Linked DNA regions of Prochlorococcus marinus str. MIT 9312. The main gene of each other region encodes a partner of the protein of the gene in region 2 in a complex. Links are inferred from orthologs where the notes say so. Each region holds a gene or a part of one and is shown on either strand. Other genes may lie near its edges.

Evidence for each region.
Region 1: the proteins of mnmG (region 2) and mnmE are in contact, whole or in part, in a solved structure (PDB 9HIP), measured with the Escherichia coli proteins. The link is inferred for Prochlorococcus marinus str. MIT 9312 from one-to-one orthologs.

Annotation. Positions count from the first base shown.
Region 1 is NC_007577.1:180,678-183,691, forward strand. Bases 95-3,014 are described here. They hold mnmE (tRNA uridine-5-carboxymethylaminomethyl(34) synthesis GTPase MnmE), read right to left. Parts: upstream 2,286-3,014; coding sequence 903-2,285; downstream 95-902. Other genes in these bases: nadC (carboxylating nicotinate-nucleotide diphosphorylase), read right to left, coding at 95-820; PMT9312_RS00970 (DUF2062 domain-containing protein), read left to right, coding at 2,352-2,795; PMT9312_RS00975 (RelA/SpoT family protein), read right to left, coding at 2,814-3,014. Also shown: more of nadC, read right to left, coding at 1-94. UniProt on the Escherichia coli protein: Exhibits a very high intrinsic GTPase hydrolysis rate. Involved in the addition of a carboxymethylaminomethyl (cmnm) group at the wobble position (U34) of certain tRNAs, forming tRNA-cmnm(5)s(2)U34.
Region 2 is NC_007577.1:1,658,220-1,661,731, forward strand. Bases 259-3,219 are described here. They hold mnmG (tRNA uridine-5-carboxymethylaminomethyl(34) synthesis enzyme MnmG), read left to right. Parts: upstream 259-725; coding sequence 726-2,714; downstream 2,715-3,219. Other genes in these bases: dnaB (replicative DNA helicase), read left to right, coding at 259-712; PMT9312_RS09115 (chorismate lyase), read left to right, coding at 2,741-3,219. Also shown: more of dnaB, read left to right, coding at 1-258; more of PMT9312_RS09115, read left to right, coding at 3,220-3,316; PMT9312_RS09120 (hypothetical protein), read right to left, coding at 3,296-3,512. UniProt on the Escherichia coli protein: NAD-binding protein involved in the addition of a carboxymethylaminomethyl (cmnm) group at the wobble position (U34) of certain tRNAs, forming tRNA-cmnm(5)s(2)U34.

The DNA.
Region 1 (3,014 bases), 1.5 Mb from region 2 along the record:
TTGAAGAACTTGTTGAAATCAAATCAATACCTTTTATTAGATATTTACTAATTTCTTTAGGGTTAATTCCAGAAACTTCTATTATCAAATTTTTATTGACTTCTTTTTTTAAGCTATTCATTGATAAATCTCTTAATTCTTGAACGTTTTTTTGGATTATTTCAGGGCTAAGTTCATCCAATAAGACACTATCTGCTCCTGCTAATACTGCTTCTTTTGCCTGTTCGATATTCTCAGCTTCAATTATGATATGAGTTGTAAAAGGCGAATTTAGTCGAATTTTTTTTACTGCATTATTAAGATTATCTGTCCATGCAATGTGATTTTCTTTTATCATAGCTGCATCGTATAATCCCATTCTATGATTCACTCCACCTCCACATTTGAATGCATATTTTTCAAATATTCTTAAGCCAGGAGTAGTTTTCCTAGTATCTGCTAATTTTATATTTGTACCTTCTAACTTATTTACAAGATTCTTTGTATATGTTGATATTCCAGATAAATGCATTGCTATATTTAAGCCTATTCTTTCACTGGCTAGCAAACTTTTTGAAGGTCCATATATTTCCAGGAGTTTTTGATCTTTAAAAAATTGATTTCCATCAGAGATATTAAATTTTGAACTGATGTTTAAATCAATTTTTTTAAAAATTTCTTTTATGATTTCGACACCACAAAATATACCACCTTCTTTTGCAATCCAATATGCATTACCATTCTCTTCTGTAATAGAAGGCCTTGTAAGATCTCCCCTACCTATATCTTCATCGATCCAATTATCAATGATCTTACTTATTATTGGAGTATTTAAATCCACTAAACTAAAAAATAATTAATTAATAAAAATTAAACTGAAGTTAGAGAATCAACTATATATCACTATGTAATTTAACTCAAATTTATTTACCAATACAAAACTTAGAAAAAATATTATCTAGAAGTTCCTCTGTTAATTCTTGACCAGTTATTTTAGATAAGTTTTGAATTCCATCTCTCAGTTCTATTGATAACAAATCAAATGGCAATTTATTTTTAATTATTACATCAGTATCATTTAAATTAGATAGGCAAGAAGACAAATTTGTTAGATGTCTTTCGTTTAAAAATATATTGATATTTTCTACTTGTTTTAATCCGCATTTTTTTATGATTGTGTCGATTAATAATCTTTCGCCATCATTATTCTTAATGCTCATAAGAATTGTGTTTTTTAACTCATTTGAATTAATATTTTTGCAATCAATTAAATCTTTTTTATTGCCCAAAATAGTAATTAATTTTTCTTTGGGGATTTCTTGTATTATTTTTTTGTCTTCTTTATTAAATCCTTCTTCAAGACTATAAATATAAATTATAAAATCTGACTCTTTAATTTTCCTAAAACTTTTTTTAATTCCAATACTTTCAATTTGTTCATGAGTTTCTCTTATGCCAGCAGTATCAATTATTTTCATTGGAATATCATTAATAGTTAAATTAACTTCAATAACATCTCTAGTTGTTCCAGGAATATTAGTTACGATTGCCTTCTCTTTTTTTGCAAGCAAATTTAGTAAAGAGCTTTTACCAACATTCGTTTTACCTATAAGGGCAATGGATATTCCATTGTGAATATATGAATTTCTTTTTGCATTTTCTATTAGTAATTCTATTTTTTCTTTTACTTTTTTAATGTTTTTTAGATATTTGTTGTAATCAAAATCTGTGAAGTCTTCTTCAAAATCAACTCTTGCTTCTATTTCGCAAAGTTGATTTATAAGGTCATTTTTAATATCATTAATTTTTTTCTTTATTTTCCCTTGAACCCCACTAAAAGCTAGCTCTGCTGATCTGGTATTGCTTGCATTAATTAATTGATTAATCGACTCGGCTTGAGTAAGGTCTATTTTCCCATTAAGAAAAGCTCTTTGACTAAATTCTCCTGGGTTTGCAAGTCTAACTCTAGAATTACTAGATAATAATCTCTGTAGAACTTTATTTACTAGGATTATTCCTCCATGGCAATGAAGTTCAACAACATCCTCTCCTGTGAAGCTATTTGGTGATTTCATTACTAAAATTAAAACCTCATCTATAAATTTATTTTGTTTATTTTCCAGAATAAAACCATGAAAAACTCTATGTGATTCCCATGCATATTTAGATTTAGTTTGAACAATCTTTTTGCAAGAATTTATTGAGTCTTTCCCTGATACTCTTATTATCGCAACTCCTCCTTTCCCTATACTTATAGCTGAAGCAATTGCGGCTATGGTATCTTCTGTAGTAACGATCGAATCCATCTCTAGCTTTGTTATGGATAATTAAGTAAGATTATCAAGAATTTAATTTTGAAATTTTCTTTCTGAATGAGATTTAAAAGAGATATTACCTATAAGAAAATTCTATCATTATTTAGGAATCAGAATGGAAGTCCTTTCTTTAATGCTAAAGGTTTAGCTATAGGGGTATTTAGTGGCTGCTTTCCTTTTTTTGGGTTTCAGACTTTAATAGGGGTATTTTTTGCTAAAATAGCTAAGGGAAATATTGTTCTAGCTGCAATTGGTACCTGGATCAGCAACCCTTTTACTTATATTCCACTTTATTATTTTAACTATAAAGTTGGTTCGATTTTTTTAACTAATTCTTCTAATAAAATTCTTGAAAAAGGTTTAGTTATTGATGACTTATGGAAACAAGGTAGAATTTTTTCCCTGAAATTACTCTTAGGTTCATCTTGTGTAGGTATTTTATTAGCTTTGATTTGCGGCAGTATTGTTTTCTTTATCTACAAGATAAAAAGTAAAAGATAGATAGATCTGATTTTAAAATTAACTTTGTCCAACTCTGGCAATATCTAAAACATCTGCCATTGATTTAATTTGTTCAATTGTTTTGTGAAGTTGATTAAAACTTTCAAGACCTACACAAAGATTTATAATAGCTGGTTTACCATAAGCAGTTTTAACATTGGCATCGCTAACGTTTATACCTTTATCAGATAACCGCATAAGAATATCTTTAAGAACTCC
Region 2 (3,512 bases):
TGTTGCTGGCAGACCTTCAATGGGAAAAACTTCAATAGTTCTTAATCTGGCTAAAAATGTTGCACAATCTCAAGATTTACCTGTTTGCGTATTTAGCCTTGAAATGAGTAAAGAACAATTGACATATAGACTACTCTCTATGGAAGTTGGAATCGAGAGTGGCAGGCTAAGAACAGGAAGATTACAGCAAGATGAATGGCCTTTACTTGGAGAGGGTATCAATTCATTAGGTCAATTACCAATATTTATAGATGACAAACCTAACTTAAGTGTTTTAGAGATGAGATCTCTATGCAGACGATTAATAGCTGAACAAAAAAAAGAATTAGGATTAATTGTGATTGATTACCTCCAGTTGATGGAAGGATCAACCCCTGATAATAGAGTGCAGGAACTTTCACGAATCACAAGAGGTCTTAAAAGCATGGCCAGAGAATTAAAAGTGCCAGTAGTAGCTTTATCTCAGCTAAGTAGAGGAGTAGAGTCTAGAACAAATAAAAGACCAATGTTAAGCGATCTAAGAGAATCAGGATCTATTGAACAAGATGCAGATTTAGTATTAATGATTTATAGAGATGAATACTATAATCCAGATACTGAAGATAGAGGAATTACAGAGATCATTGTCACTAAACATAGAAATGGACCCGTAGGAACTGTTAAATTATTATTTGAACCTCAATTTACGAGATTTAGAAATTTAGCTAATTAAATCGATCCGAATAATGCAAGATCATCACTCAACAAATGAATCTTTTGACATTGTCGTCATTGGAGGAGGACATGCGGGATGTGAAGCAGCTATAACATCAGCAAAATTAGGATTTTCTACAGCCTTATTCACAATCAATTTAGATAGGATTGCCTGGCAACCTTGTAACCCTGCAGTTGGCGGGCCAGCAAAAAGTCAGTTAGTGCATGAAGTTGATGCATTAGGAGGAATCATTGGAAAATTAGCTGATAAAACAGCTATACAAAAAAGAATATTAAATGCAAGTAAAGGACCAGCTGTATGGGCATTAAGAGCTCAAACAGATAAAAGAGAATACTCAAAAAAGATGATCGAAATCCTTCAAAATACAGATAATTTATCTTTAAAAGAAGCAATGATTACTGAACTGGATATTGCAAAGACTGAAGAAATTGGATTGAACTCAAAAAAAATCGTAAAAAAAAGAATAAAGGGTGTCAGGACTTTCTTTGGTAGTTATTATTCAGCAAGATCAGTTATCATCACAGCTGGTACGTTCTTAGAAGGAAGAATATGGATAGGAAATAAATCAATGTCAGCTGGTAGATCGGGCGAACAAGCAGCAAAAGGTCTTACTAAAAATTTGCACGAAATTGGTATCAAAACAGAACGTTTAAAAACAGGAACTCCAGCAAGAGTTGATAAAAGAAGTATAATTTTTGATGAATTAGATGCTCAACCAAGTACTGCAGCAGATAAATATTTTTCGTTTGACCCAAATATAAAAAATAATATGCCCCAAGTTAGTTGTCACATAACAAGAACAACTACCAAAACACATCAACTAATTCGAGACAATTTACATTTAACTCCCATTTACGGCGGTTTTATTGATAGTAAGGGGCCAAGATATTGTCCATCAATTGAAGATAAAATCGTTAAATTTGCTGATAAAGAATCACATCAAATTTTCTTAGAACCAGAAGGAATTAATACCCCTGAAATATATGTACAAGGATTTTCTACAGGTTTACCCGAAAATATTCAATTAGAACTTTTAAGAACCTTACCTGGATTAAGTGAATGTAAAATGTTGCGACCAGCATATGCTGTCGAGTACGACTATATACCTGCAACACAGCTCCAAACATCACTAGAAACGAAAGAAATTGAATATTTATTTAGCGCTGGACAAATTAATGGAACTACTGGTTATGAAGAAGCAGCAGCACAAGGATTAGTTGCAGGAGTCAATGCGACAAGAAAACTAAACGAAAAAGACCCAATAATCTTCACTAGAGAAAGCAGTTATATAGGAACAATGATCAATGATTTAATTACCAAAGATCTCAAAGAACCATACAGAGTTCTCACTAGTAGGAGTGAATATAGGTTAACTCTTAGAGGAGATAATGCAGATAGAAGATTAACCCCATTAGGTTATCAAATAGGGCTAATTGATGAGAAAAGATGGTGGGCCTATCAAGAAAAAATGAACCTCCTCGAGGAAGAAAAATTAAGATTAAATAACACCCGTTTAAAAAATACCGATGAAATATCAAAAAACATAGAATTAGACACGGGATCAAAGATCAAAGGCTCAACAACTTTGAAAGAACTCTTAAAAAGACCAAACTTTCATTATTCAGATCTAATTAAATATAATTTGACTGAAAAAAATCTAGGTTCTTCAATACAGGAAGGTGTTGAAATAGATATTAAATACGAGGGTTACCTTAAAAGACAAAAAAACAACATTGAACAAATAAATCGTCAAAGCTGTAAATCTCTACCTCAAGAAATAAATTATGAAAAGATAGATACATTATCTTTAGAAGCTAGAGAAAATTTGAATAAGATAAAACCAAAAAATTTTGGTGATGCTTCAAAAATTCCTGGAGTAAGCAAAGCTGATTTAACTGCATTACTTGTTTGGCTAAAAATAAGAGAAATAAAGAAAGAAAAGGCAAATATTTTTGTCAAAAAAAGTTATCATCTTAAAAGTAATCCGTCAGAGCACTGAATAATAAACTTTTTAACTCACCAAAAATTTTATGGGAAGAAAAAGCCTCTACTTTTTTAGTGAAAAATTCATTACCAAAAATATCAGGTCCATGGAAATTAATGCTGCTTGGAGATGGAAGTCCGACTAGACATCTACAACTTTTAACTAATCAAGAGACGAAAATTAAATTAATTTCAATGCAACTAGATCCTCTATTCATTGAAGAAGGTCCTAAAGAATTAAATCAGTTAAATGGCCCTTTAATTAGAAGACAAGTATGGATTAAAAACAATAATAAAAACCTAGCATGGGCAGAAAGTTGGTGGAATACAGAACAAGTGAATGAAAATTTAAAAGCCAAAGAAGAACCAATTTGGAAGAATTTAACACAAGACAGATCAGAATTGTTTAGAGAAGTTGATCGAATTTCACTTGTTAATTCAAATTGGTTAGAAGATGAATTTTGTTTTAAAGGCCCATTCTGGTCAAGGAATTATAGATTTTTTCGAGATAAAAAGCCCCTAACAATTATTAGAGAAGTGTTCAATCCACATTTAGAAAGTTTATTAGGTTATTCAGGAATTAAAGAATTTACGCAACTATACTCTTCTTCTTCTTGATCTGGGAAGATTTCTTGATTTTAATTGACCTTTTTGGTTTGATTCATCTCTTGATTTGGTATTCTCTTTTTCTGAAGCTCTTTGCCATCTTTCAACTTTGAAATCCATTTCATCTGGCCAATCTTCATCTTTACTCTCTTTCACATAAGGTAATTTTTTTTGCTCAGTTGTCTGTAAGTTTTTTGGTTGCCTTAAA